DNA from 3 places in the Diaphorobacter sp. JS3050 genome. Region 1 is predicted to be linked to each of the others. Evidence: predicted binding sites of a transcription regulator. Region 1 holds the regulator's gene; each other region holds the start of a gene.
The links. The regulator sigma-54, encoded in region 1, starts transcription at its own class of promoters, with help from an activator protein. The targets are predictions, from matches to a motif close to TGGCANGNAANCTGCTTT.
Positions count from the first base shown of each region.

Region 1 (9,584 bases):
CCATGCGCTCGACCGTGGACATGCGCTCACGCGCATTGCGCCCCGCCGTGCCGGCCGCGGCGATGCGCTCGCCATACGGCGGATTCAGCAGCATCACCCCGGGTTGTTCACTGGGCGGCATGCGCTGCAGCGCGTCGCCGCCGCGCAGCTGCACCGCGTCGGCCACGCCGGCGCGCACGGCATTGCGCTGGGCAAAGTCCACCATGCGGTGCGACACGTCGCTGCCAAAAATCGGCACCGAAGCCGCGGTAACGGCGCTGGCCGCTTCATCCTTGATAGCAGACCAGACATGGGCCTGGTGCGGCAATAGCTTCTCGAAGGCAAAGCGCCGCTGCAGGCCCGGCGCGATGCGGCAGGCGATCTGCGCGGCCTCGATGACCACGGTGCCGCTGCCGCAGCAGGGGTCGTACAGCGGCAGCGGCTGCTCGCCATGCGGGTCCCAGCCGGTGGCGGCGATCATCGCCGCGGCCAGCGTTTCCTTGAGCGGCGCGTCGCCCTTGTCCTCGCGCCAGCCGCGTTTGAACAGCGGCTCGCCCGAGGTGTCGATGTAGATCTGGGCGCGGTCGCTGGTCAGGTGCAGGTGCACGCGCACGTCGGGCCACTGCGTCTGCACGTCGGGACGCACGCCGGCCTTGGCGCGGAAGCGGTCGGCCACGGCATCCTTCACGCGCAGCGCGGCGAAGTTCAGGCTCTTGAGCGGGCTGTGCCGCGCCGTCACCTCCACCTTGAAGCTCTGGCGCGGGGTGAACCAGATCTCCCAGGCCACGTCGGCCGCGGCGGCATAGATATCGTCCTCGTTGCGGTAGGGCCGCTCGGCCAGTTGCACCAGCACGCGTTGCGCCAGGCGGCTGTGCAGGTTCAGGCGCAGCGCATCGCGCCAGGAGGCGCGCAGCAGCACGCCCGCGCGGCCCACGAGCAGGTCCTGCCCGGCCAGCCCCGTGAGGCTGTGCACCTCGTCGGCCAGATAGCCCTCCACGCCAGCGGCGCAGGGCAAAAAGAGTTGAAGCTGGTTCATTGCGGCTGTGCTGCGCGCTGCAGCAATGGCTGGAGCACGGATTCAGGAATGGGTGCGGGCTTGCGGGCCGCCCGGTCGATGAAGACGATGCCGGTCTTGCCGCGCGCGATCTCGCGCCCCTGGCTCTTCTCGGTCATCCGGAAGACGAGGTCGAAGCCGTAGAGGTTGAAATCCTGCGGCGTCATCTCCACGCGCAGCGTCTCGCCGTGGAACGCCTCGGACTTGTACTGCGCCACGATGTCGCCCACCACGGTGGACAGGCCCGCCACGTCGGCCTCGGGGTAGCCCAGCGACTTGAAGAAACGCACACGCGCCTCGGACACGAGGCTGAGCAACTGCGCGTTGTCCAGGTGCCCGCCCTGGTTGACATGGCTGATGTAGATCTGCAGCTCGGTACTGAAGCCGAAGTGCGGGGGAAGGTCAAAGACGACGCGTGCCATGGTTCAAAGTGCCTTGCGGAGGTTGGCCGGGGCGATCTTGAGCGCCTCACGGTATTTGGCCACGGTGCGGCGCGCACATTCAATGCCCTGCTCCTTGAGCATCTCGGCGATCTGGCTGTCCGACAGCGGCTTGTGCGGGTTCTCGGCCGCGATGAACTGCTTGATGAGCGCGCGCACGGCCGTACTGGAGGCGTTGCCGCCGGTTTCGGTGCCCAGCCCCGAGCCGAAGAAATACTTGAGTTCGTAGGTGCCTTGCGGCGTGGCCATGTACTTGGCGGTGGTCACGCGGCTGATGGTGGACTCGTGCAGGCCCAGTTCATCGGCAATGTCGCGCAGCACCAGCGGGCGCATGGCCAGTTCGCCATGCACGAAGAAGTTCTTCTGCCGCTCCACGATGGCGCGCGACACGCGCAGGATGGTGTCAAAACGCTGCTGGATGTTCTTGATGAACCAGCGCGCCTCCTGCAGCCGTGCCTGCAGCGCCTGGTGGCCTTCGCCACGGCCGCCGCGCAACGCACCGGCGTAGATGTCGTGCACGCGCAGACGCGGCATCACGTCCGGGTTGAGCTGCACGCTGAAGTTCTGCTGTCCGCCGCGGCCAGTTTTCTTGACGATCACGTCGGGCACGATGATGTTGCGGTCCACGTCGGCAAAGCGCCTGCCCGGACGTGGCTCCAGCCGTGCGATCAAGGCCATCGCGGCACGCGTGCGCTCTTCGCTGGTGCCGCAGGCCTGCGCCAGGCGGCGCACGTCGCGCTTGGCCAGCAGGTCCAGCGGCTGGCCGCAAATGGCCAGCGCGGCCTGGATCACGTCGGGGTCGCCCTCTTCGTCCTGGTCCATCGCGCGCAACTGCAGCGTGAGGCATTCGGCCAGTCCGCGCGCGCCCACGCCTGCGGGCTCCAGGCTTTGCAGCAGGCCCAGCGCCACGGTGAAACGGTGCACCAGTTCATCGAGTTGCTCGGGGTCTTCGGTGCCCGCCAGGCTGGCGGCCAGGTCCTGCAGCGGCTCGTCCAGGTAGCCGTCGTCGTTCAGCGATTCGATGAGGAAGCGCAGCGCGGCCATGTCCAGCTCGGACAGGCGCAGCGCCAGCGCCTGGCGGTGCAGGAAGGCCGTGAGCGACTCCTGGCTGCGGGCCAGCTCGGTGGCGTCCACCTCGTCGTCGCTCCCCGCGCCGGCACCGTTGCGCGCCGGGGCGTCGCCGCCCCACTCGCTGTCGTCGGGCGCCAGGTCTACCGAGCCGTCGCCTTCCCAGTCCGCGGGTTCGGCCGTCGTTTCGGCGGTGGAGGTTTCTGCATCATTTTGGCTTGTAGCGCTTTCCTGTCCTGCGCTGACAGCTCCTGAATAAATAGCATCTTCGGCTTCGCGGTCTTGCTCGCTCACCGGTGCATCGGCCTGGGCCAGGCCGAACTCCTCGCGCGGGGCCTCTTCCAGCGTGCGCTCCAGGAAGGGGTTCTCGTCGAGCATCTGCTCGACCTCCTGGGCCAGCTCCAGCGTGGACAGCTGCAGCAGGCGGATCGACTGCTGCAGCTGCGGTGTGAGCGCCAGGTGCTGCGAGACGCGCAGCGACAGGCCGGGCTTCATGGCCTGCAACCCACTGTCTGGTCCTGCATCGCGCCGTGGTCGCCCATCACTCTCACATGCGGAAGTGCTCGCCCAGGTACACCCGGCGCACTTCCGCGTTGTCGACGATGTCCGACGGCGTACCCTGAGCCAGCACCTGGCCGTCGCTGATGATGAAGGCGTGGTCGCAGATGCCCAGCGTCTCACGCACGTTGTGGTCGGTGATCAGCACGCCAATGCCGCGCGCCTTGAGAAAGCCAATGATGCGCTGGATCTCGATCACGGCGATCGGGTCGATGCCGGCGAAGGGCTCATCCAGCAGGATGAAGCGCGGCTGCGTGGCCAGCGCGCGCGCGATCTCCACGCGCCGGCGCTCGCCGCCCGACAGCGCCAGTGCAGGCGACTTGCGCAGGTGGTCCACGCGCAGCTCCTGCAGCAGCGCGGTCAGGCGCCGCTCCACCTCGGCGCGCGGCAGGGTGCGGCCGGCCTCGTCGGTCTGCAGCTCCAGCACCGCGCGCACGTTGTCTTCGACATTGAGCTTGCGAAAGATCGAGGCTTCCTGCGGCAGGTACGACAGGCCCAGCCGCGAGCGCCGGTGGATGGGCATGTCCGTCACGTCCTGCCCGTCGATGCTGATGCGGCCGCCGTCGCTGCGCACCAGGCCGACGATCATGTAGAACGACGTGGTCTTGCCGGCGCCGTTGGGGCCCAATAGGCCCACCACCTCGCCCTTTTGCACGACCACGGACACGTCCTTGACCACCTTGCGGCTGCCGTAGGACTTCTCCAGGTGCAGCGCCTCCAGGCGGCTGACGCCTTCGCTCATGCGCGCATCGTCCAAGGCCGCGCTCACTTTGCGCCGTCCAGGCTGGGGCTGGTACGCAGCGCGGGCGGCTCGGTGCGCACGGGCGGCGTGGCGCTGGTGCCCGAGGCAGGCTCCTTGGGCGCGAGCACCGCCCGCACCCGGCCGCCCGGCGTGCCGGCAGTGGCGCCGGCGGGCGCGGTCTTCTGCCCGTCCACGGTGAACACGTCCGTGAGGTTGTTGTAGACGATGAGGGCGCCGGCCAGCTCGTCGGTCAGTGTGGCCTCGCGGTAGCGGCGCAGCTCGGCGCGGCGGATGAGCTTCACCACGTCGGCGCGGCCGTCGTATTCGATGACCTCGCCCTCGCCCTCGACGAACTCGTCGGGCGCGCCCGGCGCGGTGTCACGTTTTTGCCGGAAAAAAGCGCGCTTGCCCGGCTCGGCCGTCACCACACCGTACTGGAAGCCGTCGGCATCCTGGCGCACCTCCAGCTGCGCGCCGCGCAGCACGATGGTGCCCTTGGTCATGACGACACGGCCGGTGAAAACGCTGGTCTGCTTGAGCTCATCGTGGCGCAGGGCATCGGCCTCGATGTTCATGGGCTTGTTGCGGTCGGCTTTTTCGGCATGCACCAGCGGCGATGCAGCCAGCGCCAGGGCCAGCGCTGCGGCGCGGGACAGGAGGAGGAAGGGCAATCGGGTTCTCATAGAGGGCACGAATCTTGCGGTCATTGTACTGACGCAAGCGCGCCGCCGCCGCAGTGGATCGCATCAACCCGTACAGGCCTGCCACCGGCTGTCATGCCGCCGCGCCAACCGGTGCGCAGGCATGAAAAAAGCGCGCCCGTAGGCGCGCTTGTCGCTGGTGGCGGCGGGGCGCTTCAGCCCTTGCGCGCTACGCCAACCAGGTGCTCCACCACCTGCAGCACGCTTTGCATGTTGCCGGCCATGGTGCCGTCGGTGTAGTAGCGGCCGGCCACTCCCATGGAGGGCACGCCTTCGACCTGGTAGCCGTCCTGCAGCTGCGACGCCTTGCGTACCTGGTTGGATACGGTGAAGGAGTTGTAGACCTCCTTGAACTTCGCCACGTCCACGCCCTGCTTGCCGATCCAGTCGAAGATCAGCTCGTCCTTGTTCAGCGGCAGGCGTTCCACGTGCACCGCGCGGAACACCTTCGCATGCAGCTCGGGCAGCTTGCCCATGCCTTCCAGCGCGTAGTAGAGCTTTTGCTGCGGCACGAAGCTCGCATTGAACGCCACGGGCACGCGGCGGATGTGCAGGTCCTTGGGCGCCGACTTGATCCAGGCCTCCAGCGAAGGCTCGAACGTATTGCAGTGCGGGCAGCTGTACCAGAAGAACTCGATAACTTCGATCTTCCCGGCAGGTGCCTCGGTTGCGACGGGCTTGCCCAGCTTGACGTAGTCCTTGCCTTCCTTGAACTGGCGGCCTTGCGCCAATGCGGGCGCCGCCAGCGGCAGGCTCAGGGCGGTGGCCGCGGAGGCGACGGTCAGAGAAAACTCACGGCGTTTCATAGGTTGGGATCACTCCTGGACAGCATGGAGGGTTGTGAGCGCCAGCGCGGGCAAAAGTTCAGCGCTGCACCCGGACCAGCGCGGACTCCACCCCCGCGCCATCGAGTTTTTCCTTCAGCGACTCGGCGTCGTCACGCTTGCCGAACGGGCCCACGCGCACGCGGAACACCGTGCGGCCGTTCTGCTCACGCTCGCTGACGCGCGCCTCCCAGCCCAGCATGGCCAGCTTGGCGCGCTGCGCATCGGCATCCTGCTGGGTGCGGAACGCGCCCGCCTGCACGAAGTACTCGAAAGGATCGGCACTGGTCGCGGGAGCGGGCGCCGCGTTGGCCTTCGCGCGGGCCAGGTCGCCCAGCGGGTCGGCCGACGTCGGTGCCGCGCCGGGCCGGCTGGCCGCCGCCCGCGGACCCGACGCAGGCTGGGCTGCGGCGGTCGCGGTGTCGGACGCGGGAACGGCAGCCGGCGCAGCGGGGCGCGCAGGGTTCTTGCCGTACAGCGGCGCGTTGGGGTCCCAGTTCTTGTTCTTCGTGGCCTCGTCCTGCTCGGACGCACGCGGCGTGCTCTTGTTCAGGAAGGGCACGGGCACCTTGGTCACATACACGGCCACGGCCAGCGCGGCTCCCAGGCCCACGACCACCCCGAGGATGAAGCCCACGATGGTGCCGCCGCGTTGCTGTTTCTTCATATCAGTGGTCACTTACATTCTGGCTGGCGCAGACACGCCCAGCACCGCCAATCCATTGTGCAATACCTGCGCTGTGGCGGCGACGAGCGCCAGCCGCGCCTGCTTGACGGTCTCGTCGTCCACCAGAATGCGTTCGGCGTCGTAATAGCTGTGGTAGGCGGCAGCCAGGTCGCGCAGGTAGAAGGTCACGTCGTGCGGCGCATTGCCGGCCGCGGCCGCGGTGAGCATCTCGGGATACTTGGCGAGCAGCAGCATCAGCGCCTGGGCCTGCGGGCCTTCCAGCGGCGACAGGTCCACATCGCGCAGCGCGGCCACGTCGTAGTCCTCGCGCCAGCCGCGCAGCACCGAGCAGATGCGCGCATGGGCGTACTGCACGTAATACACGGGGTTGTCGTTGTTCTGCGCCACGGCCAGGTCGACGTCGAAGGTGTATTCGGTGTCGGGCTTGCGCGACAGCAGGAAGAAACGCACCGCGTCCTTGCTGGTCCACTCGATCAGGTCGCGCAGCGTCACGTAACTGCCGGCGCGCTTGCTGATCTTGACCTCCTCGCCATTGCGCACCACGCGCACCATGGTATGCAGCACGTAGTCGGGGTAGCCCTGGGGGATGCCCACGTCCGCCGCCTGCAGGCCGGCGCGCACGCGCGCGATGGTGCCGTGGTGGTCCGTGCCCTGGATGTTCACCACCTTGGTGAAGCCGCGCTGGAACTTCTGGATGTGGTAGGCCACGTCAGGCACGAAGTAGGTGTACGTGCCGTCCTGCTTGCGCATGACGCGGTCCTTGTCGTCCCCGTAGTCGGTGGACTTGAGCCACAGCGCGCCGTCCTGCTCGTAGGTCTTGCCGTTGGCGACGAGGCGCTGCACGGTAGCGTCCACATGGCCGTTGGCGTAGAGGCTGGACTCCAGGTAGTACTGGTCGAACTGGAGGTTGAAGGCCTGCAGATCCTTGTCCTGCTCATTGCGCAGGTAGGCCACGGCGAACTGGCGGATGTTCTCGTAATCCTCGACATCGCCATTCGCCGTGAACGCGCGGTCATCGGCCTGGACGGTGGACTTGGCGAGGAAGGCGTCGGCGATGTCCTGGATGTAGTCGCCGTTGTAGAAATTCTTGGCCAGCGGGTTGTCCGCGTCGGTGGGCCAGCAGTCATCCCCCGGCTTGAAGCCCTTGGCGCGCAGTTGCGTGCTCTTGGTGAGGGTGTCGATCTGCACGCCCGCGTCGTTGTAATAGAACTCGCGGTGCACGCTCCAGCCCTGGGTGGCGTACAGATGGCTGATGGCGTCGCCGATGGCGGCCTGGCGGCCGTGACCGACGTGCAGCGGCCCGGTGGGGTTGGCGGAGACGAACTCCACCAGGACTTTCTCGCCGCGCGCCGGCTGGTAGCCATATTGCGCGCCTTGCGCCAGCACCTCGTGCACCACCTGCTGCTTGGCGGCGGGCTTGAGGCGGATGTTCAGAAAACCGGGGCCGGCGATCTCGATGGCCTGCACCCATTTTTGGAACGCGGGCGTGGCCTCCAGCGCGGCCTGTAGCTGTTCACCCAGTGCGCGGGGATTCTGCTTGAGGGGCTTGGCCAGCTGCATGGCGGCCGTGCACGCGAGGTCGCCATGGGCAGCGACCTTGGGAGATTCGAAGGCCGCGCGGCTGCCTGCGCCGGGCGACACCTTTTCCAGCTCGTCGGCCAGCGCCGCGAGCAATTCCTGTTTGACGGAGAGCATGGGGGCGGATTCTACGGGCCGACCCGTCATCCATTCGTGACCGCCCGGCGTTATGCTGGGTGGCCCGTGGGGCACTGCGTTGCCGACGGGCGCATTCACCTTTTCCTTTTTTGCAGGAGCATTACATGAAGAAACTGCTTCCCCTGTTGGCCGCTGCCGGCTTTGCCCTTTCGTTCGCCGCACACGCTGCGGACGCCCCCGCGACCGGCGCCTCTGCCCCCGCCAAGGCGCCCACGGCGCAGCAGACGCGCATGAAGACCTGCAATGCCGACGCCGGCGCCAAGAACCTCAAGGGCGACGAACGCAAAGCTTTCATGAAGGAGTGCCTGAGCGGCAACAAGGCGTCCACCCAGCAGGACAAGATGAAGAGCTGCAACGCGGACGCCGGTGCGAAGAACCTCAAGGGCGACGCCCGCAAGGCCTTCATGAAAGAGTGCCTGAGCGGCGCGGCCAGCTAAAGGACCGACGCACCGCACGGGCCCGCCCATCGGGCCTGCACGAGCAAACCCCGCGCGCCTGCCGCCCGCGGGGTTTCTTTTTTTGCCCTTCCCTCGGCGCTCAGCGCGTGCCCACGCCGCGTGCCAGGAAGACGGCCAACAGCGGAATCAGCGCCAGCAGATGGGCCTCGATCATCACCAGACGGCGCGTGCTGCGCACCTGGTCATCCGAGGGCAGCGCGCCGCCGGCGCGCACCGCTCGGCGCCAGCGCAGGAAGCGCATGGTCGGGACGATGGACATCAGCCCGATCACCACGAACAACGTGACCTTGGCATGCAGCAGCGGCTGCGACCAGTACCACGCTCCGCCCTTCATGCCCCACCAGGTGCGCGCCAAGCCCGTGGCCAGCACCAGCAGCGCCGAGATACCGTACAGCATGTCCACCCGCGCCAGCCGCTCGACTGCGGCCGCGTTCATCCACTCCTTGCGGCACAGCGCGGTCTCGCTGGCAAGGAAGGTGGCGGCCATGAGGAAGGCCAAGATGTGGGCATAGGCGAGCAGGGCTTCGGTGGTCACGGGTTTCCTTTCGGCAGAGGTACGCGCGGCGCGCACAGGTCAGGGGCGGCGCGCGGAGAACTCCTGCGCCACCCAATCGTCGATCAGCGTCTTTTCGTGGCGCAGCTTGTCGCCAGTATAGCGGTCCCCGCGCATCTGGAATGCCAAGCCCGGCAGCGTGCGACTGCCTTCGGCCAGGGTGCGGCCGTCGGGCGAGAGGCGCTTGAACTCCAGCGCGATGCGCGGCGGATGCACGTCGCGCACCACGCGCACCGCCTGGGCGGTGGCCCCCGCCGCGGGCTCGAATGCACCGGCGCGGCGCACGTCGGTGATGTGCACCTCCGCGCGCTCGCCCTCCGGCAAGGCTGCGGCCACGCGCTCGGCCAGGTGCTCGCACAGCGCATCCATCCAGGCACGCCGGGCCGCGGCGGGCTCGTGCGGGGTTTGCTCGCGCGCCTCGGCAAAGCCGGCCGGATCCGCGTAGGTGACACTGACCATGCCGGCCGGCACCCCGTGCGCGCGCGGCGTGGTTTCCGCGTGCCGGGCGGGCAAGGCGCAGCCGGCGACCAGGGCCAGCGCCATGACGGCCAGCATCCAGCGAGCGGCGGGCAACGCGGGGAGAACAGAAAGAACGGGAATGCGCATGAAAGCTCCTGTATGGTGGGCCGTGCGTACGGCCCCGGCATGATGGGGGCCGGGCGGGAGGAATGCCGCGGCATTGTGCCCCGCGTTCATGTCAGACAGAGGCGGGCCGTGCCCAGAATTCGGGCTGCGCGTAATGATGCTTCAGGTACTCGATCCACAGCCGCACGCGCAGCGGCAGGTGCTTGCGCTGGGGAAAG
Region 1 covers NZ_CP053553.1:362,939-372,522, reverse strand. The annotation lists gene HND92_RS01775 (class I SAM-dependent RNA methyltransferase) at 1-1,015, opposite strand, end outside; gene HND92_RS01770 (thioesterase family protein) at 1,012-1,455, opposite strand; gene HND92_RS01765 (RNA polymerase factor sigma-54) at 1,459-3,036, opposite strand; gene lptB (LPS export ABC transporter ATP-binding protein) at 3,089-3,841, opposite strand; gene lptA (lipopolysaccharide transport periplasmic protein LptA) at 3,865-4,524, opposite strand; gene HND92_RS01750 (thiol:disulfide interchange protein DsbA/DsbL) at 4,698-5,348, opposite strand; gene HND92_RS01745 (SPOR domain-containing protein) at 5,407-6,033, opposite strand; gene argS (arginine--tRNA ligase) at 6,046-7,749, opposite strand; gene HND92_RS01735 (PsiF family protein) at 7,875-8,207, shown strand; gene HND92_RS01730 (DUF2214 family protein) at 8,308-8,763, opposite strand; gene HND92_RS01725 (DUF3016 domain-containing protein) at 8,803-9,387, opposite strand; gene HND92_RS01720 (LysR family transcriptional regulator) at 9,479-9,584, opposite strand, start outside.

Region 2 (9,584 bases), 1.7 Mb from region 1:
ACGCTGCCGGGTGCTATGGATCGAGGAGCTGTTAGCGCAGGTATATCCAGCGCTTCAAGCACATCTGATGCCAGAACGCGGCGCGCCTCGGTGCGCATGCCGTGCAGCAGCACGGGCAGGCCTTCGCGCGCCAGCAGCAGAGCCAGCAGCGGCGTGAGCACGGGCAGCTTGCGCGCGCCGTTGTAGCTGGGCAGCACGATGAGCGGCTGCCCGTCCGCACAGGCCGGTATGGCGGCCATGCGCGCATGCACCGCGTCCAGCAGGCCGCACATTTCCTCGGCGGTCTCGCCCTTGATGCGCATGGCCACGCAGAAGGCGCCGATCTCCAGATCGGTCACCTGGCCGTCGAGCACTTGCCCGAACAGGTCGGCGGCTTGCGCGCGGTCCAGCGCCTTGGCGCCGCGTGCGCCGCGGCCGATTTCCTTGATGTAGTGGCTGATGCCCATGGGGTATTGGCTGGCGGGTGGGACGAGTGGTGTCCATTCTGCGGCATGTCTGATAACCGCCTGTTATATGCGTGCGGCGGATTGCGTGCCGCGTCACGCTGCCTGCACCGCAGTGGTGCCTATGCCCGCGACCGCCGCCTGCACCATGCGCTTGAGCTCGGGCACGCAGGAGCCGCATTGCGTGCCGCAGCGCAGCGCGCCCTGCAACTGCGCCAGGCGCTCGGCCGGGCTGCCCTGGCACTGGCCCAGGCGCTCGGTGATGTCGGTATCGGTCACGTTCAGGCAGACGCACACCCGCTTGCCGCGTGCGGCTACGGCCACGGGCGGCTGTTGGGTGGGCAGCAGCAGCAACCGGCCATAGGTCTGCACGGGCAGTTCTTCCTGCAGCAGCGTGCGCAGCCAGCCGCCAGCGCTGCCATTGCCGGCCAGCAGCAGTGCGTCCAAAGTGGTGCGGCCGTCGGCCTGGCGCTGCAGGCGCGCGGCGCGGTGCTGGGCGCGGCGGCGGTCGGCGTAGCGCAGCGTGCCAGGCCCGTCCAGGTGCAGCAGGTGCTCGATGCGCGCGAGCAGGGCCGGTGGCGGCGCCTCGTGCGCGGCACCGCGCAGCAGAACGCCCGTGCGCGCGGGACCTGCCGCCGGCGCGGCGCCGCTGAAGGGCACGCAGTGGGCGAAGGGCAGTTCGGGCATCAGCGCGGCCAGGGCCTCGCGCGCGGCCAGGGCTTCATCTTCGGGCAGCCAGGCCATGGCCAGCAGCGTCCAGGGCAACTCGGCCTTGAGCACCTTCACCGCCGCGTGCTTGAGCTCCGGCTGTTTGGAGCCAGGGCAGAAGGCCGGCGTGGTGAGCGCGTTCACGCCCGCCAGCGGCCGGCCCGTGCTGGAGCGCCCGCCCAGGTATTCGCCGCCCCAGTGCATGGCCATGAAGGCCTGCCCGGGTGCCAGTGTGTCGTCGGCCTGCACGGGCGCGATGATGGAGCCGCGCGCGCTGGTCACATGCGCCAGGTCGCCAGCGGCCAGCTGCAGGCGCTGCAGGTCCTGCGGGTGCATCTGCAGCGCGGGCTCGGACGCGTGGCCGAACAGCCGCCCCAGCGTGCCGGTGCGGCTCATGCCGTGCCACTGGTCGCGCAGGCGTCCCGTGGTCAGGCTGAACGGGTAGCGCGCGCTGGGCGGCTCGGCCAGGGGCTGCCAGGCCGTGGGGACGAAGCGCGCACGCCCGTCGGGAGTGGGAAAGACGCCGTCCGCATACAGGCGCGCGCGGCCCGTGCGGGCGCCGCTCGGGTAGGGCCACTGCTGCGGCCCGTCGGCCTCCAGCGCGGCCCAGGTCAGGCCGGTGATGTCCAGGTCGCGCCCGCGCGTGGTCTCGCGGTGTTCGTTCCAGATGGCCTCGGCGCAGGCCTGCGCCGTGTCGCCGGTGTAGGGGAACAGCGTGGGCTGGCCGGGGCGCAGGTGCCTCTCCAGCCGCTGCGCCAGCGCCAGCGCGATCTGCCAGTCGTGCCGCGCGCCGCCGGGTGCGGCCACTGCCGCGCGCACGCGGCTGATGCGGCGCTCGCTGTTGGTGACGGTGCCGGTCTTTTCGCCCCAGGTGGTGGCGGGCAGCAGCAGGTCGGCGTACTGCGCGGTGGCGGTGGTGGCGAAGGCCTCTTGCACCACCACAAACTCGGCGCGCTGCAGGGCGCGGCGCACGGTGGTCTGGTCGGGCAGGCTCTGCGCGGGGTTGGTGCAGGCGATCCACAGCGCCTTGATCTCGCCGTCGGCCGCGGCCTGGAACATTTCCACCGCGGTCTTGCCGGGCCGCGCGGGCACCGACTCCACACCCCACAGCCGGGCCACTTCGGCGCGGTGGTCGGGGTTGGCCATGTCGCGGTGCGCGGGCAGCAGGTTGGCCAGGCCCCCCACCTCGCGTCCGCCCATGGCGTTGGGCTGGCCCGTCAGGCTGAAGGGGCCGGCGCCCGGTTGGCCGATCTGCCCGCAGGCCAGGTGCAGGTGGATCAGCGCGGCGTTCTTGGCCGTGCCGCTGGTGCTCTGGTTCAGGCCCTGGCAGTACAGGCTCAGCGTGGGCCGGCGCGGCCCACCCCCCGCCATGCCCTCCACGCCGGCGAACCAGCGCGCTGCGGTGGCAATGTCCTGCGGCGGCAGGCCGCAGACGGCGGCAGCGCGCTCGGGCGTGCAGTCCTGCACCACGGCCTGCAGATCGGCAAAGCCGCTGGTGTGGCGCGCGATGTAGCCCTGGTCCACCCAGCCCTCGCGCAGCATCACGTGCAGCATGGCGTTGAACAGCATCACGTCGCTGCCCGGCAGCAGGGGCAGGAACAGATCGGCCATGGCCGCGGTGTCGGTGCGGCGCGGATCGGCCACGATGATCTTCATGGCCGGGTTGGCGGCGCGCGCGTCCTCGATGCGGCGAAACACGATGGGGTGCGCCCAGGCCGTGTTGCTGCCGGCGATGAACAGGCACTGCGCGTGGGCCAGGTCGTCGTAGCAGGCGGGCGGCGCGTCGGCGCCCAGCGTGGCCTTGTAGCCGGCCACGGCGCTGCTCATGCACAGGCGCGAGTTGGTGTCGATGTTGTTGGTGCCGATCAGGCCCTTGGCCAGCTTGTTGAAGACGTAGTAGTCCTCGGTGAGCAACTGGCCACTCAGGTAGAAGCCCACCGCGTCGGGGCCGTGGCGGTCGATGGTGGCGGCGAAGCGCTGCGCCGCGGTGTCGAGAGCCGCGTCCCAGTCGATGGGGTGCGCTGCCTGGCCGCGCTGCGGGCGCAGCTGGGGTTGCAGCAGCCGGGTCTGCAGTGTGACGGGCCGGCTGGCGGTGAGGTGCAGGGTGCTGCCCTTGGTGCACAGGCGGCCGAAGTTGGCGGGGTGGTGGGGGTCGCCGCGCACGCCGGTGATGGTGTCGCCGTCGGACTGGATGATCACGCCGCAGCCTACGCCGCAGTAGGGGCAGGTGGAGGGGGTTTCTTTCATGGCGTGGTTTCTTGGGGTTTTGGGGCTTTAAGGCTTGATAGGCGGGCGCGGGTAGCTATATTTTTTTGATGTCGCTGGCCGGGATGTGCGCCCGGCGGCGCACCTACCTTTCTTTGCTTCGTCAAAGAAAGGTAGGCCAAAGAAAGACGACCCTACAGGCTGCGTCCCTCCGCTTCGCTGCGGGCAACCTGCGGTGCTCGCGTCCAGCGGGGTCTCGCTCGAACTCGCGCCTTTGGCGCTCAAACAATCGCGAGCCCTGATCCGCTGGCCGCTGCGCTCCTCGGCGCATCCTGAAGGGAACCAGGAAACCGGACAGCCCATTCGGGCCATCGCTGCGCTCGGCCTGGCCTTGCGCGGCACGTTGCGCCTGCGCGGGGTCATGGTGGGTTTGCCTTGCAGCGCAGCGCGGGGCCGGCCACGGGGCGTTGCAGGTCCAGGGCGTGGTGGGCCAGCTCCTGGGCGTCCAGGTAGACGGTGCCGGCTTCCACCTTGACCTGAAAGCGCGGCGTGCAGCCTTCGTCGGGGGCGGCGGCCTGGCCGTCGCACAGGCCGATGGTCCAGTTGTGCAGCGGGCAGGCCACGCTGTTGCCGAAGACGATGCCCTGGCTCAAGGGGCCGCCCTTGTGGGGGCAGCGGTCGAGCAGGGCGAACACGCCGCCGGCGTCGTTGCGGAAGACGGCCACGTCCATGCCGTGCGGGCGGGCCACGCGGCGCGCGCCGAGCACGGGGATGTCGTCCAGGGAGCAGATCGGGGTCCAGGTGGTCATAGCTATTCCTTTAGGAGCTGTTGGCGCTTGCTGGCAGGGCGTGACAGGCACTTTTGACTGAAACTCATGCCAACGTTCATGCGGGGATCGGCGTGATCGGGATGAACTGGCGCCGGTCCACCGCTGCCGGCTCGAACTCGAACCACGGGTCGGGCTCGCCCGCCAGCGCGTCCTGCAGCTCGCGCCACAGCGCCTGGCGGCCGGGGGCATCTTGGAGTACGCGGCGCTTGACGTAGTCCAATCCCACGCGGGCGACGAAATGCACCGTGCGCTCCAGGTACCAGCCCTCCAGGCGGTACAGCTGCATGAAGGCGCCCGTGTACTCCAGCACCTCCTCGGCGGTCTTGAGCTTGGTGAAGAACTGCGCCACCTCGGTCTTGATGCCGCCGTTGCCGGCCACGTACATCTCCCAGCCCGAGTCCACGCCGATGATCCCCACGTCCTTGATGCCGCTCTCGGCGCAGTTGCGCGGGCAGCCGCTGACGGCGAACTTGACCTTGTGCGGCGCGTACATGCCCACGAAGGCGTGCTCCAGGTCCTTGCCGAGCTGCGTGCTGTCCTGCGTGCCCATGCGGCACCACTCGCTGCCCACGCAGGTCTTCACGGTGCGCAGCGCCTTGGCGTAGGCGTGGCCGCAGGGCATGCCGATGTCGCGCCAGACGTTGACCAGGTCTTCCTTTTTCACGCCCAGCAGGTCGATGCGCTGGCCGCCCGTGACCTTCACCGTGGGGATCTGGTACTTGTCCACCACGTCGGCGATGCGGCGCAGTTCGGCGGCACTGGTCTCGCCGCCCCACATGCGCGGCACCACGCTGTAGGTGCCATCCTTCTGGATGTTGGCGTGGCTGCGCTCGTTGATGAAGCGGCTTTGCGGGTCGTCCCGCGCCTCCTTGGGCCAAGTGCTGATGAGGTAGTAGTTCACGGCCGGGCGGCAGGTGGCGCAGCCGTTGGGCGTCTTCCACTCCAGGAAGCGAAACACGCCGTCCACGGTCAGCAGCCGGTGTGTGCGGATGGCTTCGCGCACGGCCTGGTGGCCGTGGTCGGTGCAGGCGCACACGGGCTTGGTCTTGGGCGTGGCGGAATAGTCGCCGCCCGCAGTGGCCATGAGGATCTGCTCCACCAGCCCGGTGCACGAGCCGCAGCTGGCGCTGGCCTTGGTGTGCTTGCGCACCTCGTCCAGCGTGAACAGGCCCTTGTCCTTGATCGCCTTGCAGATCTGGCCCTTGGTCACGCCGTTGCAGCCGCAGACCTCGTCGCTGTCGGCCATGGCGGCGGCCTTGTTCTGGCCCTGATGGCCCGCGTCGCCCAGGTGCGATTCGCCGAACATGAGCCGGTCGCGGATGTCGGCCACGCTGCGGCCGTCGCGCAGCAGCTTGAAGTACCAGCTGCCGTCCACCGTGTCGCCATAGAGGCAGGCGCCCACGAGCCGGTCGTCCTTGAGCACCAGCTTCTTGTACACACCGCCGCCCTCGGCATGCGGGTCGCTGAGCACGATTTCCTCCGTGCCCTCGCCGCCCTGGAAGTCGCCGGCGGAAAACAGGTCGATGCCCGTGACCTTGAGCTTGGTGGAGGTGAGCGAGCCCTGGTAGCGCCCGATACCCCATTCCGCCAGGTGGTTGGCCAGCACCTTGCCCTGCTCGAACAGCGGCGCCACCAGCCCGTAGGCGATGCCGCGGTGCGCCGCGCATTCGCCCACGGCGTAGATGCGCGGGTCGGTCACGGTCTGCAGCGTGTCGCTGACGACGATGCCGCGGTTGACGTGCAGGTGCATCTGCTCGGCCAGGGCCGTGTTGGGGCGGATGCCCACGGCCATCACCACGAGCTGGGCGGGCACCTCGCTGCCGTCCTTGAAGCGCACCGCGGCCACGCGGCCGTCGCCGCCGGCTACCAGTTCCTGCGTTTGGGCCTGCATCAGGAACTGCATGCCGCGCTCGGCCAGCGACTGCTGCAGCAGCTTGCCCGCCACGTCGTCAAGCTGGCGCTCCATGAGCCATTCGCCCGCATGCACCACGGTGACCTGCATGCCGCGCTTCATGAGGCCGTTGGCCGCCTCCAGGCCCAGCAGGCCGCCGCCGATCACCACGGCGTGCTTGTAGCTGGCGGCAGCGTCGATCATGGCCTGCGTGTCCGCGATGTCGCGGTAGGCCAGCACGCCGGGCAGCTCACGGCCCGGAATGGGCAGCATGAACGGGTTGGAGCCCGTGGCGAGGATCAGCCGGTCGTAGGGGGCCTCGACGGTGCGGCCGTCCTGCGCCACGCCATGCACGGTGCGCCGCGTGCGGTCCACGTGGGTCACGGTGCACCCCGCGTGCAGCGTGATGTGGTGGTCCGCATACCAGGACCAGTCGTTGAGGACGATCTCCTCCAGCGTCTGCTCGCCCGCCAGCACGGGCGACAGCAGGATGCGGTTGTAGTTGGGGTGCGGCTCGGCGCCGAACACCGTGATGTCGTAGAGGTCGGGCGCGATCTTGAGCAGCTCTTCCAGCGCGCGCACGCCTGCCATGCCATTGCCCACCATCACCAGCCTGGATTGCTTCACCATCGTCTCCCCGGCGGGAATGCCCCGCGCAGCCACATCAACAAAAAAGGCGTCCGCACGCCGCACCGGGCAGGGGCCTGGTTGCGGGTGGGGACGCCTTCGTCCCGCGAGCCCTGCCTCCGCCGTTGGAGAGGGCACGCGCTGCGGCCTACCGTGGCCGCGCTGGCTTCAATGCAATGGGCGTGCCAGGGTGCGGCGGGGTGAGAGGTGTGCGCTCATGGGTTGGGATGAATAGTCCGCTATCGCTTGATGGACAAGTGCGAGCAGCTATGGTTTTAGGAGCAATCGCGCGCTTGGGCGGGCGTGGCGGGCTGCGCACCGCCGTGGTGCAAGTGGCGGCGCGATGGTGCGAGCGCTGGCGTCCTGATTGCGCCCGGACCTCGTAGGGGATGTTGTGCCGGTGGCACGGCCCCTGCGTGCGCGCCCGGTGCACCGCAATTGAACAAAAACAGCGTCCAGCGCTTGCCCCTCAAGCGCTGCCAGCGATGGAATCAGGAGCCGCCTGCCGGCGGTGGTGTTGGGTCCGTCCAGGCGCCGCCCAGCACCTTGTAGAGCGTCACGCGGTTGACCTGCTCGGCCAGTTGCAGCGTGATCTGCGCCTGCTGTGCGGCATACAGCGTGCGCTGCGCGTCCAGCACGGCGAGGTAGTTGTCCGCACCGAGGCGAAAGCGTGCGTCCGACAGCTGCAGCGTGCGCTGTGTGGCCTGCACCAGCGAGCCCTGCGCCTGCAGGCGCTCGGTGAGCGTGGCGCGCTCGGCCAGCGCGTCGGCCACCTCGCGGAAGGCGGTCTGGATGGCCTTCTCGTACTGGGCCACGGCGGTGTCGCGCGTCACCTCGGCCACGCGCAGGTTGGCCTGGTTGCGGCCGGCGTCGAAGATCGGCAGGCGGATCTGCGGCGCGAACGCCCAGGTGCCGTTGCCGCCCTCGAACAGGCCCGACAGCGCATTGCTGGCCGTGCCCACCGAGGCCGTGAGCGTGATCGACGGAAAGAACGCCGCGCGGGCCGCGCCGATATTGGCCGTGGCGCCCTGCAGTGCATGCTCGGCCGCGCGCACGTCGGGGCGGCGCAGCAGCACGCTGGACGGAACGTCTGCAGGCACGGCCAGCAGCGCCGTTGCGGGCGCCGCGGGATCGGCCAGCGCGGGGACGGGGGACCGGGGGGCAGGACTGTTCGCAGTACCGGTGCCGGGAGAGGGCTGGGTTGCAGCCGTGGCCGGGCCCGCCATGGCCGTGACCGGCATGGCCGTTTCCACGGTGGCCACGCTGGCGGGCAACAACGCTGGGGGCACGGGCGATCCCACCAGCAGGGCCAGGGCGTTGCGGCTGCGCGCCAGCTGCGAGACGAAGGCGGCCGCATCCACGCGTGCAGTGTCGGCCGCCGACTGGGCCTGCGCCAGCACCAGGCCCGAGCTGGCGCCCAGTTCATGGCTGCGCTGCGTGAGTTCCAGGGCCTGCTGGCGCGTGCGCAGGGTCTCGCGTGCCAGTTGCAGGCGGCGCGCGTCGGCGTCCAGCGTGAGCCAGGCGCCGATCACCTCGGCCACCAGGCTGAGCTGCACGCTGCGGCGGTTCTCCGCCACGCGCAGGAACTCCTGCAGCGCGGCATCGTTCAGGTTGCGCACGCGGCCGAAGAAGTCGATCTCGTAGCTGCTGAAGCCCAGTGTGGCGCTGTACTGGCTGGTGGTGTTGGAGCGGCCCGCGGCGGTCAGGTCGTCGGCGGTGCGGCTGCGGTTGCCCGCGCCGGCCGCGTTCACCGTGGGAAAGCGGTCGGCCTGCACCACGCCGTACTGCGCGCGGGCCTTGTCGATGGCCAGTACCGCCACGCGCAGGTCGCGGTTGTTCGCCAGGGCCTGTTCCACCACCGTGCGCAGGCGGGCGTCCTGCACGAAGTCTTGCCAGGCCATGGGGCCGCCGTCCGGCAGCGCCACGGCGCCGGCGGTCGGTGGCTGGGGCAGGGGCGATGCCACCGTGTCCGGCACGGGCAGCGGCGGCGCTTCGTAGCGTGGCGCCAGGTTGCAGCCGGCCAGCAGGGCGCAGGCCAGGGCGGCGGTCACAGGCGTGAAGGGATGGGGGCGCGTCATGCGGCACTCTCCGGATGGATGGGGGCAGGCTGGGCCGCGTCTTCCTGGCGCGAGCGGCTCTTGAACCAGCTGCGGATCAGCAGGAAAAACACCGGCACCATGAAGATGCCCAGCACCGTGGAGGCCACGGTGCCGCCCAGCACGGCCGTGCCGATGGCATTGCGCCCGCCTGCGCCGGCGCCCGTGCCCAGGGCCAGCGGCACCACGCCGAAGCCAAAGGCCAGCGAGGTCATGAGGATGGGGCGCAGGCGCATGCGCACGGCTTCCAGCGTGGCATCCAGCAGCTTGCGGCCCTGTTCCTGCAACTGCACGGCAAACTCGACGATCAGGATGGCGTTCTTGGAGGCCAGACCCACCGTGGTGATCAGGCCGACCTGGAAGTACACGTCGTTGGCCAGGCCCCGCGTCCAGGTCGCCAGCAGCGCGCCCAGCACGCCCAGCGGCACGGCCAGCATCACCGACAGGGGCACGGTCCAGCTCTCGTACAGCGCGGCCAGGCACAGGAACACGAACAGGATCGAGATGGCGTACAGCAGCGGCGCCTGCGCGCCCGACTGGCGCTCCTGCAGCGAGGCGCCCGTCCATTCGTACGCAATGCCGGGGGGCAGGCCCTTCAGGATGTCCTCCACGATCTTCATGGCCACGCCCGAGCTGACGCCCGGCGCGGCGCTGCCCACCATCTCATAGGCGGGCGCGCCGTTGTAGCGCATGAGCTGCGGCGAGCCATAGGCCCAGTGGGCCTTGGAGAAGGTGCCGAACGGCACCATCTCGCCGTTCTTGTTGCGCACGGTCCACTTGCCGA
Region 2 covers NZ_CP053553.1:2,638,122-2,647,705, reverse strand. The annotation lists gene ybiB (DNA-binding protein YbiB) at 1-446, opposite strand, end outside; gene HND92_RS12700 (nitrate reductase) at 540-3,398, opposite strand; gene nirD (nitrite reductase small subunit NirD) at 3,776-4,165, opposite strand; gene nirB (nitrite reductase large subunit NirB) at 4,242-6,707, opposite strand; gene HND92_RS12685 (efflux transporter outer membrane subunit) at 7,196-8,782, opposite strand; gene HND92_RS12680 (efflux RND transporter permease subunit) at 8,779-9,584, opposite strand, start outside.
Region 2: a site for sigma-54 is predicted at 6,875-6,892, ahead of nirB (nitrite reductase large subunit NirB). Genes of this name have one in related genera too.

Region 3 (9,584 bases), 150 kb from region 1:
GCACCGCTCGTAATAGGCCTGCCCGTCCTGCGTGAGCTGGACGCGCCGCGTGGTGCGGTGCAGCAGGCGCGTGCCGAGCTGGGTTTCGAGTTGCTGCACGGCGGTGGAGGCGCTGGCCTTGGGGATGCCCAGCGCTTCGGCGGCCTGCGTGAAGCTGGCCAGCTCGGCCACGCGGACGAAGATGTGCATGCGGTCAAACGGGCTCATTGTTCGTATCCAAAGAACGATGCGATCAATTTTCAGTGATTTATGGATGCAGCGCGGATCAATAGAGTCCGTTCACTGCTTCTCACTCCTCACTGAAAGGTTCCCGCCATGACCCACGCCGCATCTTCTTCCTCCTCTACGGCCACCGCCGGCATGGCCGCCCGTCCGGCCATCGCCCTCATCACCGGCGGCAGCCGGGGACTGGGCCGCAATGCCGCGTTGCACGTGGCGCGGTCCGGCACCGATGTGATCCTGACCTACCGCAACCAGGCCGCCGAGGCGCAGGCCGTCGTCGCCGAGATCGAGGCCCTCGGCCGCCGCGCCGTGGCGCTGCCCCTGGACGTGGCGGCCAGCGCCACCTTCACCGCTTTCGCAGGCCAGGTGCGCGACGTGCTGGCGCGGCACTGGCAGCGCGAGCGTTTCGACTTCCTCGTGAACAACGCCGGCGTGGGCGTGTATGCCAGCTTCATGGAGACCACCGAGGCGCAGTTCGACGACATGGTCAACATCCACCTCAAGGGCGTGTTTTTCCTCACACAGAAGCTGCTGCCGCTGATGAACGACGGCGGGCGCATCCTGAACGTGTCGTCGGGCCTGGCGCGGTTCGCGCTACCGGGCTACGCGGCCTATGCGGCGATGAAGGGCGGGGTGGAGGTGCTGACGCGCTACCTGGCCAGGGAACTGGGCGCCCGCGGCATTGCCGTGAACGTGGTGGCGCCTGGCGCGATCGAGACGGATTTTGGCGGCGGCGCCGTGCGCGACAACGCGCAGCTCAACGCCTTCATCGCCGGCCAGACCGCGCTGGGCCGCGTGGGCCTGCCGGACGACATCGGTGGCGTGATCGCTGCGCTGCTGCAGCCGGGCACGGGCTGGGTGAACGCACAGCGCATCGAGGCATCGGGCGGCATGTTCGTTTGACGCCCGGCAGCGGGGCTGCGCCTGGTTGCTTTACTGCATTTTTTGGGCTGTAGCGCTTGTTAAATCAGCGCTAACAGCTATAAATAACGTAGCAAAACGGGGCGGGTGGGGCATCCCCGCCCGGGGCACTCAGAAGGCTTCCCAATCGTCGTCGCTGTGGCGCGCGGCGGCCGGGGCCGCCTTGGCCGCTGCCGGGCGGGCGGGCGCCGCCAGCGTGCGCGCTGCTGCGGGGGCTTGGTCGTTGTGGTCGTTGTGGCCGGTGCGGGCCGGCGGAGGGGGCGGGCGCTGCCGCTGCCGCTGCCGTTGCCGTCTGGGCGGCCTGCAGGCCTTCCACGCGGAACACGCTCACTGCCTGGGCCAACTGGCCAGCCTGGGCCTTGAGCGAGCCCGTGGCGGCGGTGGCTTCCTCCACCAGTGCGGCGTTCTGCTGCGTGACCTGGTCCATCTGCGTGATGGCCTGGTGCACCTGCTCGATGCCCGCGCTCTGCTCCTGGCTGGCGGCGGTGATCTCGGCCACCAGGTCGCTCACGCGCTGCACGCTCTGCACGATGGCGTCCATGGTGCGGCCGGCTTCCTCGACCTGGTGGGAGCCTTCCTCCACCTTGGCGACCGAGTCGCCGATCAGGCCCTTGATGTCCTTGGCGGCAGCCGCGCTGCGCTGTGCCAGTGCGCGCACCTCGCCGGCCACCACGGCAAAGCCGCGACCCTGCTCGCCGGCGCGCGCGGCCTCCACCGCGGCGTTCAGCGCCAGGATGTTGGTCTGGAAGGCGATCGAGTCGATCACGCCGATGATGTCGCTGATCTTGCGGCTGCTGGCGTTGATGGCGCCCATGGTCTGCACCACGCCGGCCACCACCTGGCCGCCCTGCGTGGCCGTCTGCGCGGCGGAGGAAGCCAACTGGTTGGCCTGGCGCGCGTTGTCGGCGTTCTGGCGCACGGTGCTGGTCAGCTGCTCCATCGAGGCGGCGGTTTCCTGCAGCGAGCTGGCCTGCTCCTCGGTGCGCGAGGACAGGTCCTGGTTGCCTGCGTCGAGCTGGCTGGACGCCGTGGCGATGCCGTCGGTGCCCGAGCGCACGCGCGCCACCACCTGCGACAGGCTGGCGTTCATCTCCTGCAGCGCCTGCAGCAGCTGGCCGGTCTCGTCGCGCGAGTCGACCTGCACGCGGCTGGTGAGGTCGTTGGCCGCCACGGCGCGCGCCACCTGCACGGCCTGCGCCAGCGGCCGCGTGATGCCGCGTGTGAGCCACCATGCGCACAGGGCGCCTGCGCCCAGGCCGAGCACGCCCAGCACGATCAGCCACAGCCGGCTTTGCCCATAGGTGACATTGATCCCCTGCGCCGTGGCGTCGATGCGGGCGCGTTGCATGTCCAGCAGGCGCTGGATCAGCGCCACGTACTGGTCGGTGGCGGGCAGGTACACCTGGGTGAGCAGGCGTTCGGCCTCCTCCAGCTGGCCCTCGGCCTTGGCCTTCACGGCCTGGTCGCGCGAGGACAGGTAGGTCACGCGCGCCTTCTGGATGTCGGCCCACAGGGCCTTTTCCTCGTCGCTGGTGAGCAGTGTTTCGATACGCTTTTGCAGCTCGGCCGATTCGCGCGTGGAGGTGGCGGTGTCCGCCGCGAAGAACTGGCCGAGCGAGGGGTCCGTGCTCTTGACGATGGCCGAGGTGCGCCGCGCCGCGCTGTACACGTAGCGGTACCAGTCGCTGATCATGCGCTCCACCGCCAGGGGTTGCTGCGTCATCTCGTTGGTGGCTTGCGCCACGGTCTGCAGGCGCCATACGCCAAAGGCCGTCATCAGGGCCATCAGCAGCAGGACAGGGCGAAGCCGCCTCCCAGGCGGGTGCCGATGCTGAGGTTTTTCATAGGATCTTCAGGAGGATTCAAACAAGGAAGGGCAGCGGTGGCGCGTCACGCCGGTGCGCGCAGGACGCGCCGGTATTGCACGGCTTCGGCCACATGGGCGGCGCCCACGGTCCCGCAGCCCGATAGATCGGCAATAGTACGTGCAACCTTGAGGGCCCGGTGCGTGCTGCGCGCCGACCACGCCAGGCGCGCCGCCGCGGCCTGCAGGAACCGCGCGGCCGGCGCGTCCAGCGCCGCCATCTGTTCCAGCTCCTGGCCCTGCAATGCCTGGTTGGCCTTGCCCTGGCGCTGGAGCGCTCGTTCGTGCGCGCGGGCCACGCGTTCGCGCACGGCGCCGCTGGGTTCGCCGGGCGGGGCGCCCAGCAGTTCCTCGGGCGGCAGCGCGGGCACCTCCACATGCAGGTCGATGCGGTCCAGCAGCGGGCCGCTGAGCTTGCCCTGGTAGCGCGCGATCTGGTCGGGTGTGCAGCGGCAGGCGCGCTGGTGCGAGCCCGCAAAACCACAGGGGCAGGGGTTCATGGCCGCCACGAGCTGAAAGCGCGCCGGGAACTCGGCGCGCTGCGCCGCCCGGGCAATGGTGATGCGCCCGCTCTCCAGCGGCTCGCGCAGCGCCTCCAGGGCGCTGCGGGCGAATTCGGGGAATTCATCGAGGAACAGCACGCCTTCGTGCGCGAGCGAGATCTCGCCCGGGCGCGGCGGCGAGCCCCCACCCACCAGCGCGATCGCGCTGCAGCTGTGGTGCGGGCTGGCTGTGGTGCGCTGCATCCACTGCGCGGGGGTGAAGCGCCCGGCCAGGCTGGCAATGGCCGCGCTCTCCAGCGCTTGCTCCACCCCCATCGGGGGCAGCAGCCCGGCAAAACGCTGGGCCAGCATGGACTTGCCCGAGCCCGGGGGCCCCACGAGCAGCAGCCCGTGCCCGCCTGCGGCAGCGATCTCCAGTGCGCGCTTGGCCGCGGCCTGCCCCTTCACGTCGGCCAGGTCCGGGCCATCGGTGGCCGGGGCCGGCGGCGCGGGTTGCAGCCGCTGCCAACCGCCGTCGTCCGCGCCATCATCGTTCGGCGGGGGCACGGGCACGAACTGGCGTACCACGTCCAACAGGTGGTGCGCGCGGTAGATCTCGGTGCCCGGCACCAGCGCAGCTTCTTCGGCGCTGCCGGGGGGAAGCACCGTGCGTACGGGCTGCGCCAGCGCGCGCAGCGCCAAGCTGGTCGCCAGGGCGCCGCGCACCGGGCGCAGCAGGCCCGACAGCGATAGCTCGCCGGCGAACTCCCAGCCGTCCAACCGGGCCGCGTCGATCTGCCCGCTCGCGGCCAGGATGCCCAGCGCGATCGGCAGGTCGAAGCGGCCGGAGTCCTTGGGCAGATCGGCCGGCGCCAGGTTCACGGTGATCTTCTTGTTGGCCGGGAATTCCAGCCCGGCGTTCTGCAGCGCGGAGCGCACGCGCTCGCGCGCCTCCTTGACCTCGACATCGGCCAGGCCCACCAGCGCGAAGCTGGGCAACCCGTTCGCCAGGTGTACTTCCACCGTAACGGCGGGCGCGTGCAGGCCCAGCAGGGCGCGGCTTTGCACCAAAGCAAGACTCATCGCAACGGATCTCCCCAGGCATGTGCGTGCAACCATGGCGACGGGATGCGCCAGGGGGCGGCCCTGCACCAGGCTGGTGCGAAATGCGCCGGGCTGCAACCCCTGTGACTGCACGTATGTCTCAGGATGGTACCCGGCAGGCCGTCGCGGGGCGGATTTCGGGGTGGCACGGTCCATGCATTGAGGGGGTGTCAACCGTCGCCCAACACTGGAGGAACCATGCACCGCTTTTCCCTCAAGACCCTGGCCCTCGCTTTTGCGGCCGTCGCCGTACCGGGCCTTGCCAGCGCCCAGCTCACTGCCAATGTGTCGCTGACCAGCAACTACAAGTTCCGCGGCCAGGACCAGGACGTGAACCGCATCAAGGCCGTGAACCCGGCCATCCAGGGCGGGTTCGACTACAGCTTTGGCGACAGCGGCTTCTACGTGGGCAACTGGAACTCCAGCGTGGACTGGCTGTCCGGCAACTCCATCGAGGCCGACTTCTACGGTGGCTACAAATTCAAGGCCGGCGAGGTGGACCTGGATGTGGGCGCGCTCACGTATGTGTACCCGGGCAACACCAGCGGCAACACCACCGAGCTGTACGGTGCGGCCACGTACGGCCCGTTCACGGCCAAGTACTCGCACACCGTGTCCAAGGATTACTTCGGCTGGGCGGGCGCCAAGACCTCCAGCAACCGCGGGCGCAACACGGGCTACCTGAACCTGGCGTTTGCGCAGGAGGTTGCGCCCAGCGTCACGCTGAAGGCGTCCGTGGGCTACACGCGCTTCGCCAGCGACATCAAGGATCTGGGCGTGCCCAATTACGTGGACTACAGCGTGGGCGGCGCCTACGACTTCGGCGCCGGCCTGTCGTTGTCCGCGGCGGTTGCCGGAGCCAACAAGAAGGGCTTCTTCGGCGATGCCAACAAGGCCCGCCTGATCGTCTCCCTCACCAAGACCCTTTAACTCTCGACAAGGAACCGATCATGAAAATGGTCACCGCCATCATCAAACCCTTCAAGCTCGACGAGGTGCGCGAGTCCCTGTCGGACATCGGCGTGCAGGGCATCACCGTGACCGAGGTGAAGGGCTTCGGCCGCCAGAAGGGCCATACCGAGCTGTACCGCGGCGCCGAGTACGTCGTGGACTTCCTGCCCAAGGTGAAGATCGAGGCCGCCGTGGCCGACGAGCTGGTGGAACGCGTCATCGAGGCCATCGAAGGCGCGGCCCGCACCGGCAAGATCGGCGACGGCAAGATCTTCGTGGCGCACCTGGAGCAGGTGGTGCGCATCCGCACCGGCGAGACCGGCCAGGAAGCCCTGTGAGCGCGCGCCGCACAGGCATTCGTCCCTCCCGACCCAGAGATCTGCCATGAAAAAACTATTTGCTTCCCTACTGATCGGTGCAAGCCTGCTGGCCGGTGGCGCCGGCGCGCTGGCCCAGACACCCGACGCGGCCGCGGCGGCTTCGGAGCCCGTGGCCGTCGCCCCCGCGCCTGCGCCCGCTGCCGAGCCCGTCGCAGCACCTGCTGCGGCACCCGCACCCGCACCCGCGGCAGCGGCGCCCGCCGCGCCCAAGGTGGACTCGGGCGACACCGCCTGGATGCTGACCTCCACGCTGCTCGTGATCCTGATGATCATCCCGGGCCTGGCCCTGTTCTACGGGGGGCTGTGCCGCACCAAGAACATGCTGTCCGTGCTGATGCAGGTGTTCGTGATCTTTGCCCTGGTGTCGCTGCTGTGGTCCATCTATGGCTACAGCCTCGCGTTCTCCGGCGAGGGCCAATTCGTGGGCGACCTGTCCAAGCTTTTCCTGAAGGGCGTGAGCCAGGAAACCTTTGGTGCGCTGGCGACCATTCCCGAATACGTGTTCATCGCCTTCCAGGGCACGTTCGCGGCCATCACCGTGGCGCTGATCGTGGGCTCCTTTGCGGAACGCATGCGTTTTGCGGCCGTGCTCATCTTCGCGCTGCTGTGGTTCACCTTCAGCTACGTGCCCATGGCCCACATCGTGTGGGGTGGCGGCCTGCTGGCGGCCGACGGCGCGCTCGATTTTGCGGGCGGCACCGTGGTGCACATCAATGCCGGTATCGCGGGCCTGGTGGGTGCCTACATGGTGGGCAAGCGCATCGGCTTTGGCCGCGAAGCGTTCACTCCGCACTCGCTCACGCTGACCATGGTGGGCGCCTCGCTGCTGTGGGTGGGCTGGTTCGGCTTCAACGCCGGCTCTGCAGGGGCCGCCAACACCGTTGCGGGCCTGGCCTTCGTGAACACCGTTCTGGCCACCTCGGCCGCCACGCTGTCGTGGATTGCCGGCGAAGCGCTGCACAAGGGCAAGGCCTCCATGCTGGGCGCGGCCTCGGGCGCGGTGGCCGGCCTGGTGGCGGTCACGCCCGCCGCGGGCTTCGTGGGCCCCATGGGCTCCATCGCGATCGGCCTGATCGCCGGCCTGGTCTGCCTGTGGGGCGTGAGCGGCCTGAAGAAGATGCTGAACGTGGACGACGCCTTCGACGTGTTTGGCGTGCATGGCGTGGGCGGCATCGTGGGCGCCATCCTCACCGGCGTGTTCGCGGCCCAGGGCCTGGGCGGCACCGGCGGCCTGACGCCCGACACCTTCAGCATGGGCGCGCAGGTGTGGGTGCAGGTCAAGAGCGTGCTGTTCACCATCGTGTGGTCGGGCGTGGTGTCCTTCATCGCCTACAAGGTCGCCGACCTGCTGGTGGGCCTGCGCGTGAGCGAGGAAGCCGAGCGCGAGGGCCTGGACATCACCTCCCACGGCGAGACGGCCTACCACCGCTGAGCGGCGTTGAACGGCGGGCGCCGCGTGGTGGCGCGGCGGCCCTCCGACTACAAGCGAGTAACTCCCTGTCCCGTGTTTGGGCCCGCCCTTGGCGGGCCTTTTCTTTGTGCGGCGCGCAGGCCCGGGGCCAATAATGCCTGCATGAACACTGCCTGGACGCCCCTGGCCGCCGCGCCTGCGCAACTCGGCGAATCTCCCTTCTGGCACCCCCTGGAGTCCCGTCTGTACTGGGTGGACATCGCCGGCCGCGCGCTGTGGCGCAGCGGCGTGCACGGGAGCGATGCGCAATGCTGGCCCCTGCCGGCCGAGCCCGGCTGCATCGCGCCGGCGCGCCAGGGGGGCACACCCGCAGGCCTGGTGGTGGCGCTGCGCGACCGCATCTGCCACGCGCCGCGCTGGGGCGGGCCGCTCCTCACGCTGGCGAACTTGCCCATCGACCCGGCGACCGAGCGTGCCAACGACGGCAAGTGCGACGCGCTCGGGCGCCTGTGGGTGGGTACGGTGCATGAGCCCGCCCAGGGCCCGCGCCAGCCCGTCGCTGCGCTGTACTGCATCGACCTGCGCGGCGGGGACCAGGACGGCCCCGATGCTCCCACGGTGCGCCGCATGCTGGACGGCGTGGCCACCGCCAACGGACTGGCCTGGTCGCCGGACGGGCGCACGCTGTATTGGAGCGACACGCCCTCGCACACCATCCGCGCGTGGGACTGCAACGCCCAGTTGGAGCCCATCGGGGCGCCGCGTGTGTTGCACCGCTTTGCGACGCGCGATGAGGCAGTCCCCTATGGCGGCCGCCCTGACGGTGCCGCTGTGGATGTCGAAGGCGCCTACTGGTGCGCGCTGTACGAGGGCGCGCGCGTGCTGCGCTTGTCGCCGCGCGGCGAGGTGCTGGCCGAGCTGCCCACGCCGCTGTCCTGCCCCACCATGCCCTGTGTGGGTGGGCCTGACGGGCACACGCTGTTCGTCACCTCTGCACGCAAGGGCCGCAGTGCCGATGAGCTGGCGCGCTGGCCCCAGTCGGGGCGGGTGCTGTCCACCCGCGTGGCCGTGGCGGGGTTGCCCGTGGCCTGGTGCGAGATCGGCCAGCGCTGACCCCTGCGGCGCGCATGGCTGCCGGCGCCATTCACGCCGCGCGTTCAAAAAAATCAAACCTGCGTCCCGGCCGGCCGAAAGGGCAGGGCAGTACCATCGCCGGATGGACGCAGCCCTTCGCCAGATCATCGACCGCGTGCGCGACAGCGCAGACCGCCGCAGCGCCGTGCGCATCTGCGGCGGAGGCACCAAAGACTTCCATGGCCCGGGCGCGCCGCAGCATGCTGGCGAGCCGCTGGACATGCGGCCCCTGGCCGGCATCGTGAGCTACGAGCCCAGCGAACTGGTGGTGACCGCGCTGGCCGGCACGCCGCTGGCGGAGTTGGAGGCGCTGCTCGCGCGCCATGGCCAGAGCCTGCCGTTCGAGCCGCCACGCTTTGCCGAAGGCGGCACCGTGGGGGGCATGGTGGCGGCCGGCCTGTCGGGCCCGGCGCGCGCCAGCGTGGGCGCGGTGCGCGACTACGTGCTGGGCGTGGAGATCATCAACGGGCGCGGCGAGCTGCTGCGCTTTGGCGGGCAGGTGATGAAGAACGTGGCGGGCTATGACGTCTCGCGCCTCATGGCCGGGGCCTGGGGGCAGCTCGGCGTGATCACCGAGGTCAGCCTGAAGGTGCTGCCGGTGCCGCCGGCCGAGGCCACGCTGCGCTTTGACTGCGACCAGGCCGAGGCGCTGCGCCGCCTCAACGCCTGGGGCGGCCAGCCGCTGCCGCTCAACGCCAGCTGCTGGGTCGAGGATGCGGGCCGCGGCCAGCTCTACTTGCGCCTGCGTGGCGCGCAGGCGGCGGTGCAGGCCGCCTGCCGCAGCATGGGAGGTGAGTTGCAAGACACTCCCACCGTGCCTAACGACTGGCAGGCTTGCCGCGACCAGCGCCTGCCCTGGTTCGCCGCGCGCGCGGCAGACCATGCGCTGTGGCGCCTGTCGGTTCCCCAGACCGCGCCCGTGCTGGCATTGCCCGCGGGCGTGGCGCCGCCGCTGGTGGAGTGGCACGGCGGTCTGCGCTGGGTGCAGGCGCTGCCGCAGCACGGCGATGCGCTGCACGCACTGGCCGCCGAGGTGGGGGGTAGTGCTTCTCTATTCATAGCTGCTAGCGCAGATGGGATAAGCGCTAGAGCCGTTTTTGATGCAAATTCTGCGG
Region 3 covers NZ_CP053553.1:211,536-221,119, forward strand. The annotation lists gene HND92_RS00920 (LysR family transcriptional regulator) at 1-207, opposite strand, end outside; gene HND92_RS00925 (SDR family NAD(P)-dependent oxidoreductase) at 316-1,125, shown strand; gene HND92_RS00930 (methyl-accepting chemotaxis protein) at 1,196-2,929, opposite strand; gene HND92_RS00935 (YifB family Mg chelatase-like AAA ATPase) at 3,034-4,572, opposite strand; gene HND92_RS00940 (TorF family putative porin) at 4,792-5,523, shown strand; gene glnK (P-II family nitrogen regulator) at 5,544-5,882, shown strand; gene HND92_RS00950 (ammonium transporter) at 5,929-7,356, shown strand; gene HND92_RS00955 (SMP-30/gluconolactonase/LRE family protein) at 7,498-8,448, shown strand; gene glcE (glycolate oxidase subunit GlcE) at 8,552-9,584, shown strand, end outside.
Region 3: a site for sigma-54 is predicted at 4,737-4,754, ahead of HND92_RS00940 (TorF family putative porin). Genes of this name have one in related genera too.